2 regions of the Streptomyces sp. M-16 genome follow, and region 2 is predicted to be linked to the other one. Evidence: riboswitches for the same ligand, from Rfam matches in the RefSeq annotation. Region 2 holds a riboswitch; the other holds the start of a gene.

Region 1 (5,511 bases), on a different contig from region 2:
GTGGCCCGCCTGATCGCGGATCTCGGCCGTTTCGGGCTGGAACCCCGCCACCTGCGGGCCATGAAGGCCGCCGCGGACCGGGAGGCCGGTCTGGTGGAGCAGCTCGTCGCACCGCTGCGGCGGCACCGCAACCCGCAGACCAGGGCGCACGCCGAGGCCACGATGAAGGAGCTCGTGGGGCTCTCCGTACGGCTCCACGAGGCCCTGGTGCAGACGGCCCTCGGGGTGCGGTCGCACTGACCGGACGGCCCCGGAAGGGGCCCCGACTACCCAAACCTGCCGAGCAGGTCCTAGGGTTGCTGTGTGAACGAGCTCGACGTTGTGGGTGTCCGGGTGGAAATGCCCTCCAACCAACCGATCGTGCTCCTGCGTGAAGTGGGAGGCGACCGGTACCTCCCCATCTGGATCGGTCCTGGGGAGGCGACCGCCATTGCCTTCGCGCAGCAGGGCATGGCGCCTGCCCGGCCGCTGACGCACGACCTGTTCAAGGACGTGCTGGAGGCGGTCGGTGAGGAGCTCACCGAGGTCCGGATCACGGATCTGCGGGAGGGCGTCTTCTACGCGGAACTGGTCTTCGCCAGCGGGGTCGAGGTGAGCGCGAGGCCTTCCGACGCCATAGCGCTGGCCCTGCGCACGGGAACGCCGATCTACGGCAGTGACGGCGTCCTGGACGATGCCGGAATCGCCATTCCCGACGAGCAGGAGGACGAGGTGGAGAAGTTCCGCGAGTTCCTCGACCAGATCTCACCCGAGGACTTCGGCACCGGCCCGCAGTGAGGGCCGGGGCGTGAGGGGCGCGGCCGCGGCGAAACGCGGGCCGCGTCGACCACCGGGAACTTTCAGCCCATTCGAGTAGCCTTTCCCCGCAATGGGGTACGGGAAACCACTCTCAGGGTGATTATCACTCGGCGTGCCGAGTGTGGCGATCGTTGACGCACCCCTGGTCACTGCCTACCTTCAAGGTGGCAGGTCAAGGACGGAGGGTCGGCGTGAGGATCACGGGCGACGGTACGACCGGGGGCACCCCCGCACGGAGTGACGGTGGGCCGTACCCGATGCACGGCGGCGCGCAGGGTTCCGCGCACCGTCAGCCGGCTTCGACGCCGGTCGGACCGGTGAGCGACGCTCCGGCGCCCGAGCAGGTCGGCTACCGGGGGCCGACGGCGTGCGCCGCCGCCGGGATCACCTACCGCCAGCTCGACTACTGGGCCCGGACCGGGCTCGTGGAGCCCAGCGTGCGGCCCGCGTACGGGTCGGGCACGCAGCGCCTCTACAGCTTCCGGGACGTGGTCGTCCTCAAGATCGTCAAGCGCTTCCTGGACACCGGGGTGGCGCTCCAGAGCATCCGCACCGCCGTCCAGCACCTGCGCGACCGGGGTTTCCACGACCTGGAGCGCATGACGCTGATGAGCGACGGTGCCACCGTCTACGAGTGCACCTCCCCGGACCAGGTGGTGAGCCTGCTCCAGGGCGGCCAGGGCGTTTTCGGCATCGCCGTCGGCGTGGTGTGGCGGGACGTGGAGAACGCGCTGTCGCAGCTGCACGGGGAGCGGGTGGACACCGGGGAGACCCTGGTGGGCCACAACCCCGCCGACGAGCTGGCGGCGCGCCGCAACCGGGCCGTCTGAGCGGCGCGGGGCGCCCGTGGCCGCGTTGTCAGTGGCGTAGGGCAGCATCGGTGCCGTGAGAGCCGCGCCGACCATCCTGCACCTGGACATGGACGCCTTCTACGCCTCGGTCGAGCAGGCGTCGAAGCCCAGCCTGCGGGGCAAGGCCGTCATCGTCGGGGGGCTCGGGCCGCGCGGTGTGGTGGCGACCGCCTCCTACGAGGCCAGGCGCTTCGGGGTGCACTCGGCGATGCCGACCGCCCAGGCCCGTCGGCTCTGCCCGAACGGCGCCTACCTGATCCCGCGCTTCAGTCTCTACCGGGAGGTCAGCGACCTGGTCATGGGCCTGCTGCGGGAGCTGTCGCCGCTGGTGGAGCCCCTCAGCCTGGACGAGGCCTTCGTCGACCTGGAGGCGGGCGGCACGGCCTTCGACTCCGCGAGCGCCCGGGCCACGGGGGAGCGGCTGCGGGCCGACATCGAGGCCGCCACGGGGCTCAGCGGATCGGTGGGCCTGGCCGGGTCGAAGATGCTGGCCAAGGTGGCCTCCGAGGAGGCCAAGCCGGCCGGGCTGCTGCTGATCGAGCCCGGGACCGAGCGGGAGCTGCTCGCGCCCATGTCGGTGCGGACCCTGCCCGGGGTGGGGCCGGCCACCGGGGAGCACCTGCGGCGGGCCGGGATCACCACGGTGGGGGAGCTGGCCGAGGCCGGCGAGGACGAGCTGGTCCGGATGGTGGGGAAGGCGCACGGGGCCGGGCTGTACCGGATGGCGCTGGGGCTGGACGACCGCCCCGTGGTCGCCGAGCGGGACGCGAAGTCGGTCTCGGTGGAGGACACCTTCGACGTGGACCTGCACGACCGGGTCCGCATCCGCTTCGAGGTGCAGCGGCTCGCGGACCGGTGCGTGGGGCGCCTGCGGTCCTCCGGGCACTCGGGCCGGACCATCGTGCTGAAGGTGCGCCGCTACGACTTCTCCACGCTGACCCGTTCGGAGACCCTGCGCGGGCCGACCGACGACCCCTCGGTGGTCCGGGAGGCCGCGGCGCGGCTGCTGGAGGGCGTGGACACCACCGGAGGCGTGCGGCTGCTGGGGGTGGGGGTGACGGGGCTCGCGGACTACACGCAGGAGGACCTCTTCGCCCAAGTGCTCGGCGCCGGGGCGGAGGAGGACGGTGCGGTCGCGGAGGGCGCCGCCCCGCAGGGCGTCGTGCCGGAGGGGGAGGAAGCGGCGGGCGAGCCGGACGGGGCCGACGGGACCGGTGCGGCCGGTGGGGTCGTCGTGGAGGCGGCGGGCGGGCCGGACGCCCCGGCCGCGCGGTACTGGCCGGCGGGGAGCGACGTACGGCACGCCCTGTACGGGCCCGGATGGGTCCAGGGCAGCGGGGTCGGGCGGGTGACCGTACGGTTCGAGCGGCCCGGATCGCCGCCCGGGCGGGTACGCACCTTCCGGATGGACGATCCCGAGCTGGAGTCCTCCGATCCGCTGCCCCTCGTGGGGCGGGCGGAAGGGGCGGCCGACGGGGCCTAGATCCGCTCGTCGGGCGGCGGGCGGTGGAAGTCGGCCGGCAGGGAGACGTCCAGGCCGTAGTGGTGGTAGAGCTGGAGCTCCTGCTCGGGGGACAGGTGGCGCCCGACACCGAAATCGGGTGCATCCCTGATCAAGGAACGCTCGAAGGGCACGCGCAGGGTGTCGTCCACCACTTCGCTGGGCTCCAGGGGGACGAAGGCGTCCCGCCCGAAGAGGCCGGTCCGGACGGCGGCCCATTCGGGCACGCCAGTGGCGTCGTCGAGGTAGACCTCGTCCACGGTGCCGATCTTGGCGCCGTTGCGGTCGAACGCCTTGCGGCCGATCAGGCTGCGCGGATCGATGTCGGTCTGCACGGTCCCTCCATACGGTCGCAGTGGTACAAGTCATTGGTAATGACTACGAAAGTGCATATTTGAAGAGGGGGCCACTCGGGAAGGCTCCAGATCCTCGCTGGTAGGCTGGGTATCGGCTGTTGACCCTGTGCGGGAGAGTCCTCCGAGTGAGTACGACGGAGGCGCCGAAGGAGCAAATCCTCCCCGGAATCTCTCAGGCATACGTACCGCACGTGGTGAGGCCACTCTGGAAAGCAGGGGCGGGTACCGGGCACGCAGTACCGGTTCCCCTCCTCACCGACGGTGAAAGCCGGACCTCAGGGGCGATCCCCGTGCGGCCCGGTGAAGCTCTCAGGTTGAGATGACAGAGGGGGAGGCCGTCCGGGTGCCCGCGCCGTGGTGCCCCTCGCAGGTCATACGACCAGGAGGCCTCCGTCATGACCGCCAACCGCATTCCGCTCTCCCAGCTGGAGCGAGGCATCCCCTTCGAGCAGCGTCACATCGGCCCGGATGCCGAGGCGCAGGCGAAGATGCTCGCCCAGGTGGGCTACGGCTCCCTGGACGAACTCACCGCCGCCGCGGTACCGGATGTGATCAAGACCGCCGAGGCGCTGAACCTGCCCGAGGCGCGCACCGAGGCCGAGGTGCTGGCCGAGCTCCGCTCGCTGGCCGACCGCAACCAGGTGCTGTCGTCGATGATCGGCCTCGGCTACTACGGCACCTTCACGCCCCCGGTGATCCTGCGCAACGTCATGGAGAACCCGGCCTGGTACACGGCGTACACCCCGTACCAGCCCGAGATCTCGCAGGGCCGCCTCGAAGCGCTGCTGAACTTCCAGACCGTCGTCGCCGACCTGACCGGCCTGCCGACCTCCGGTGCCTCCCTGCTCGACGAGGGCACCGCCGCCGCAGAGGCCATGTCCCTGGCCCGCCGCGTGGGCAAGGTCAAGGGCGGGGTCTTCCTGATCGACGCCGACGCGCTGCCGCAGACCATCGCCGTGATCGAGACGCGCGCCGAGCCCATCGGGGTCGAGGTCGTCGTCGCCGACCTGTCCGACGGCATCCCGGCCGAGATCGCCGAGCGCGGCGTCTTCGGCGTGCTGCTCCAGTACCCGGGCGCCTCCGGCGCCGTCCGCGCGATCAAGCCGGTCATCGACCAGGCGCACGGGCTCGGTGCCATCGTCACCGTCTCCGCCGACCTGCTCGCCCTGACCCTGCTCACCTCCCCGGGCGAGCTGGGCGCCGACATCGCCGTCGGTACCACCCAGCGCTTCGGCGTCCCGATGGGCTTCGGCGGCCCGCACGCCGGTTACATGGCCGTCCAGCAGCAGCACGCCCGCTCGCTGCCCGGCCGCCTCGTCGGCGTCTCCGTGGACGCGGACGGCAACAAGGCGTACCGCCTGGCCCTGCAGACCCGCGAGCAGCACATCCGCCGCGAGAAGGCCACCAGCAACATCTGTACCGCCCAGGTGCTGCTCGCGGTCATGGCCGGCATGTACGCCGTCTACCACGGTCCGGACGGCCTGCGCACGATCGCGCGCCGGACCCACCGCTACGCCGCGCTCCTCGCCGCGGGCCTGACGGCCGGCGGGGTCGAGCTGGTGCACGGCTCCTTCTTCGACACCGTCACCGCCCGGGTGCCCGGCAAGGCGGCCGAGGTCGTCGCCGCCGCCCGCGAGGGCGGGGTCAACCTCTTCCGGGTCGACGCCGACCACGTCTCCGTCTCGTGCGACGAGACCACCCTGCGCGCCGACCTCGACGCCGTCTGGGCCGCCTTCGGCGTCAGCGCGGACATCGAGGCCCTGGACGCGACCACCGCCGACACGCTGCCCGAGGGCCTGCTGCGCTCGGACGCGTACCTCGGCCACCCGGTCTTCCACCAGCACCGCTCCGAGACCGCGATGCTGCGCTACCTGCGCAAGCTCGCGGACAAGGACTACGCGCTGGACCGCGGCATGATCCCGCTGGGCTCCTGCACCATGAAGCTCAACGCGACCACCGAGATGGAGCCGGTGACCTGGCCCGAATTCGGTCAGCTGCACCCGTT
Region 2 (5,511 bases):
GGTGGGGAGTCTTCATCGGGCGCTCGACCAGCCGCCAGACCCGCAGATGAATGGATGCGCAACCGTGATCTGACGCCCCGGTTCCCGTTATCCGGACTCCGCTCACGGCTCAGCGGAGCAAGACCGTCCGTTCGGTACGCAAACGGACATCACGCCCAACAGGCAGGAGGAGTGCGTCAATTGGACGCCCAACAGGGGTGATATCCGGACAAGGAGAAAGCCGCCGGGAACCGTGGTTCCCGACGGCCGAAGGTCCGTCGAAGGTGCCCGTCCCAGGGTCCGGGCACACCCCCGCGACTCCCTGTAGACGGGTCGGCACGGGGCCGCGATCCGGCGCGGAGGACCGGGTCAAGTGGTTTTCCGCGCGGGTCAGTACGCCGCGGCCTGGCCCTCGCGGTCGTAGAACGGCCTGGTCTGCGCCCGCAGCCACATCGCCACCGGGTCGTGCTCGTCCGCCAGCGCGACCGTGCACACCGGCACGCCCTCGGGGACCGCCCCGACCGACTGGCGCATCATCTCGCGTACGGATTCCAGCGCGGGCGCGGAGGCGTCGTACAGATCGAGCCCCACCGCGAGGTAGGCCGTCCCGAGCGCGGGCTGGACCCACGCGCGGCGCAGCGACCTGACGGCCGGCGTGCGGTGCGCGTACTGGGTCAGCAGCCCGTAGAACTGCGGGAGCTCCAGGGCGGGCTCGGAGAGCCGCAGCGGGCCCGCGGGCATGCGGTCCAGGCCGGTGGCGACGCGGCGCAGGTCGGCCCACGGCACGCCGAGGCCGCCGCCCGGGGCGTGCGGGTTGACCCACAGCCCCCAGCGGTCGGGGTAGAGGGCGCGGGCGATGTCCCGGCCGGTGACGACCTCGTAGCCACGGTTCCAGCCGCTGGCGGCCAGCTCCTGCGGCGAGGTCACGCAGGGCGCGTACCCGAGGCCCTCGACCTCCATGCCGCCGTACTGGGCGTCCGGCGAGCCCGGTTGCCCCTGCCACAGCAGCATCCACAGCCTGCCCTCGGCGAGGGCGTGCAGGAATGACTCATAACTCTCATAGCGCCCGGGAGTCACCTGGCGCAGCATGTGCTCGACCTGCCCGGCCGCGGCCGTGCCTGACGCACTCACCCGGTACCCCTCTTCGTCCGCCCGTCGTCCACCCGTACCAACCAGCTTAAGCGGCGCTAGGGAAGGTAGAAGGGGCGTACGCGCTCACGAATCCAGTCCGTGACCGGGTCCTCGGCCGCCTCCAGGAGGATCAACTGCACGGGCCAGGGCGCGGGTACGCGGGCCAGGGCGCGGCCGAGGGCCTCCAGCGGGGCGTTCCGCGTCTCGGGATCCCATCCCACCAGCTGGACGCCGATGTAGAGCTGCGGGGGGCCGGCCTCGACGCTGGCGAGGCAGCGGTGCGCGGCGGTGACCACGCCCGTGGCGCGGAACTCCTCGGCGGCGGCGGCCAGGAAGTCGACGGGGTCCTCCTGCCAGTCGGGCTCGAAGAGCCGGACGCGGCCGCCGGTGGCGGGGCCGTCGAGCGGGGTCCGGCCGGCGCGGCACAGCTCGGCGACGGCGGCGGGGGGCAGCGGCACCCCGACGGCGCCCTCGGGGTTCACGGCGATGCCGAGCTGCGGCGGCAGGCCGCGGGCGAACTCGACGGCGGGGGCGATCGCGAAGTCCATGGCGGGGCCGGCGCCGTGACGGAACTGGGCCTCCGAGCTGTAGACGGGGACGTACGCCTCCCCGCCGATCAGCATCGTCGGGAGGTCGAGGGCGGCGTGGTCGGGACTGCCGCCGTGGGGCAGGGGCACCCAGAGCCGGCTGCGGCCGAGGGCCTCCAGGATCTGCGGTCCGGCGTCCGGCCGGCCGAGCGCCGCCCCGAGGACCTGTTCCAACTCGTTCGCCGGCCAGCCGCTGCCCTGCATGTACCCCTGCCTCCGTACGGTTGCGCCCCGATGTCGCCCCGAGGCTACCGCCCCACCCCGACCGCCCTTCGCGCGTCCCCACCCCCTGGCGCAGTCCGCACAGGGCTGCCGAGCCGAAGGGGCGCGCCGCGCTCCCGGGGTCCTCGCGCGGAAGAACGTGAGGAACGGGCGTTCTGAGCACGTGGACGCCGGGAGCACGGCATCGGCGCCCCGGAGTCGAGGCCGCCCTCAAAGGCCCTCAAAGGAAGGAGCAGTCCTCAGAAGAAGGAGCCGTCCTCAGAAGAACGAGATCCGCGCCACCGCCGCCGCCGCGCGGCGGTCCAGGATGACCGCGGAGTCGCATCCCGCCGGCAGGCGCCCGGCCTCGGCGTCCCGCAGCAGCCGCCCCACCGCACCCCGGTGCCGCGCGAAGGCGTACGCCGAGACCCGGCGCCCCCGCGCCGCCTGCCCGGAGCGGGCCTCCTCGGCCGTGGTGTCCAGCAGGAGCAGGTGCAGCGACCGGCCCCGCCGCCGGGCGGCGGCGGCGAGCATCCCCCGTACCCACACCTGGGTGCCGCAGTCGTGGACCACGACGGAGTCCCCGGTGCGCAGCCGCCGCCACAGCCCCCAGTAGTGCGCGGCCCGCACCAGTGGCCGGTACGCGGCGTACGGCAGCGCCCCCGGCATCCGGCGCTCCCAGCGCTCGCGGACGTCCTGGGAGTCGACGCCGCCGTCCTCGGCCGCCCGCTTGATCAGGGTGCTCTTGCCGCCGCCGGGCAGGCCGGACACCACCACGATGTCCCCGGCGGGGAATCCGAGCCGCCGCGGCCCGGCCACCGCCGCGCCGCGCAGGTCGCGGACCCGGGCGGCCGGCCGCGGCCGCGTACTGCGCTGGGCCGGGACCCCGTCCACCGTTCCCGTCGCCGCCAGCACTCCGAATCTCCGCACAGTGATCGTCTCCCCCCGAATCGGGTCGCCTGGACCCCGTGCCCACTGAGTGTAAAGAGACGGTAATCCGGTGGCCTCGGTTCCGGTCCGCCCGTTCTTCCAGGGCCCCACTGCCCGCTCCCGAGCGTCCCGTGCAATGATGTGCGCCATCTGGACACCAACTGCATACCGGCCGCTTGAATCCGCGCGGGAGAGTCCCGGCACGCCGTGAGGCCGTGCCCGGGCGCCGAAGGAGCAAGTACCTCCCTTGAATCTCTCAGGCCCCGTACCGCGTGGATGAGGCAGATCTGAAAAGCGAGCGACGACGTGTCCGTCCCCCGACGGCCGCCGCGCTCCACCCAAGGTGCAAGCCAGGGCGTCCCGCCGTGTCGCGGGAACTCTCGGCGAACCTCTCAGGTTCCGATGACAGATGGGGAGGATCGTCCTCGTCATGTCATGCCCTGGGACCCGGGAGCCACACCCATGAGCACTGCCCCCCGCCTGACCGCGCTCGACGCGCTGCACCGCTCGCTCGGTGCGACCATGACCGACTTCGCGGGCTGGGACATGCCGCTGCGCTATGCGAGTGAGCGCGACGAGCACAACGCCGTGCGGACCAAGGCCGGCCTGTTCGACCTGTCCCACATGGGCGAGATCACCCTGACCGGCCCCGAGGCCGTCAAGGTCCTGGACTACGCGCTGGTGGGCAACATCTCCACCGTCGGCGTCGGCCGCGCCCGCTACACGCACATCTGCCAGGAGGACGGCGGGATCCTGGACGACCTGATCGTCTACCGCCTGGGCGAGACCGAGTTCATGGTCGTCGCCAACGCCTCCAACGCCCAGGTCGTCCTGGACGCCCTCACCGAGCGTGCCGCCGGCTTCGACGCCGAGGTCCGCGACGACCGCGACGCCTACGCGCTGATCGCCGTCCAGGGTCCGGAGTCCCCCGGCATCCTCAAGTCGCTGACCGACGCCGACCTGGACGGCCTGAAGTACTACGCGGGCCTGCCGGGCACCGTCGCGGGCGTGCCCGCGCTGATCGCGCGTACGGGCTACACGGGCGAGGACGGCTTCGAGCTGTTCGTCTCCCCGGAGCACGCCGTGGCGCTGTGGCAGGCGCTGACCAAGGCGGGCGAGGGCGTCGGCCTGGTGCCGGCCGGGCTGTCCTGCCGCGACACGCTGCGCCTGGAGGCGGGCATGCCCCTGTACGGGCACGAGCTGACCACCTCCCTCACCCCCTTCGACGCGGGGCTGGGCCGGGTCGTGAAGTTCGAGAAGGAGGGGGACTTCGTCGGCCGCGCCGCGCTGGAAGCCGCCGCCGAGCGCGCCGCCACCAACCCGCCGCGCAAGCTGGTCGGCCTGATCGCCGAGGGCCGCCGCGTCCCGCGCGCCGGATTCCCGGTCGTCGCCGACGGACAGGTCATCGGCGAGGTCACCTCCGGCGCCCCGTCCCCGACGCTGGGCAAGCCGATCGCGATGGCCTACGTCGACGCGGCGCACGCCGCGCCCGGCACCTCCGGCGTAGGCGTGGACATTCGCGGTACGCATGAGGCGTACGAGGTCGTGGCTCTGCCGTTCTACAAGCGGCAGAAGTAGTCACCACCGCCGTACGGCCGGCCGTGCGGCGGTGTTCCGGCGCCCCGGCGCCCGTCTCGGTCCGCGAGACCACTGTTCACATCCACTCCCCCGCATCCAGGAGAATCAGGTCATGAGCAACCCCCAGCAGCTGCGTTACACCAAGGAGCACGAGTGGCTGTCGGACGCCGTGGACGGCGTCGCGACGGTCGGCATCACGGAGTTCGCGGCCAACGCGCTCGGTGACGTCGTCTACGCCCAGCTCCCCGCGGTCGGCGACACCGTCACCGAGGGCGAGACCTGTGGCGAGCTGGAGTCGACCAAGTCGGTCAGCGACCTGTACTCCCCCGTCTCCGGTGAGGTCGTCGAGGCCAACCAGGACGTCGTGGACGACCCGGCGCTCGTCAACACCGCCCCGTTCGAGGGTGGCTGGCTGTTCAAGGTGCGCCTCTCGGAGGAGCCGAAGGACGTGCTCTCCGCCGACGAGTACGCCGCGCTCACCCACTCCGACAACTGAGACCCCAGGGGATCCTGATGTCCGTTCTGAACACCCCCCTCCACGAGCTCGACCCGGACGTCGCCGCCGCCGTCGACGCGGAGCTCGCGCGCCAGCAGTCGACCCTGGAAATGATCGCGTCGGAGAACTTCGCTCCGGTCGCCGTCATGGAGGCCCAGGGCTCGGTCCTGACCAACAAGTACGCCGAGGGCTACCCCGGCCGCCGCTACTACGGCGGCTGCGAGCACGTCGACGTGGTCGAGCAGATCGCGATCGACCGCATCAAGGCGCTGTTCGGCGCCGAGGCCGCGAACGTCCAGCCGCACTCCGGTGCGCAGGCCAACGCCGCCGCGATGTTCGCGCTGCTGAAGCCGGGCGACACGATCATGGGCCTGAACCTGGCCCACGGCGGTCACCTGACCCACGGCATGAAGATCAACTTCTCCGGCAAGCTCTACAACGTGGTCCCGTACCACGTCGACGAGTCGGGCCAGGTCGACATGGCCGAGGTCGAGCGCCTCGCCAAGGAGTCCAAGCCGCAGCTGATCATCGCCGGCTGGTCCGCCTACCCGCGCCAGCTGGACTTCGCCGCCTTCCGCCGCATCGCGGACGAGGTCGGCGCGTACCTGA

What was found. Region 2 has a riboswitch for glycine ahead of gcvT (glycine cleavage system aminomethyltransferase GcvT). Riboswitches for the same ligand answer to the same signal wherever they lie in the genome.
Region 1: it holds a riboswitch for glycine, as region 2 does, so the genes downstream of both, gcvP (aminomethyl-transferring glycine dehydrogenase) here and gcvT (glycine cleavage system aminomethyltransferase GcvT) in region 2, are expected to answer to the same signal.

The regions. Positions count from the first base shown of each region.
Region 1 is NZ_JBFRER010000032.1:124,780-130,290, reverse strand. Features, by position in the region: gene ftsR (transcriptional regulator FtsR) at 1-240, shown strand, start outside; gene AB4039_RS17615 (bifunctional nuclease family protein) at 304-777, shown strand; gene AB4039_RS17610 (MerR family transcriptional regulator) at 990-1,628, shown strand; gene AB4039_RS17605 (DNA polymerase IV) at 1,684-3,132, shown strand; gene AB4039_RS17600 (PRC-barrel domain-containing protein) at 3,129-3,485, opposite strand; glycine riboswitch at 3,606-3,704, shown strand; gene gcvP (aminomethyl-transferring glycine dehydrogenase) at 3,902-5,511, shown strand, end outside.
Region 2 is NZ_JBFRER010000010.1:50,864-56,374, reverse strand. Features, by position in the region: gene AB4039_RS07555 (enhanced serine sensitivity protein SseB C-terminal domain-containing protein) at 370-1,110, opposite strand; gene AB4039_RS07550 (enhanced serine sensitivity protein SseB) at 1,167-1,901, opposite strand; gene AB4039_RS07545 (AAA family ATPase) at 2,178-2,834, opposite strand; glycine riboswitch at 3,006-3,109, shown strand; gene gcvT (glycine cleavage system aminomethyltransferase GcvT) at 3,291-4,406, shown strand; gene gcvH (glycine cleavage system protein GcvH) at 4,519-4,902, shown strand; gene glyA (serine hydroxymethyltransferase) at 4,920-5,511, shown strand, end outside.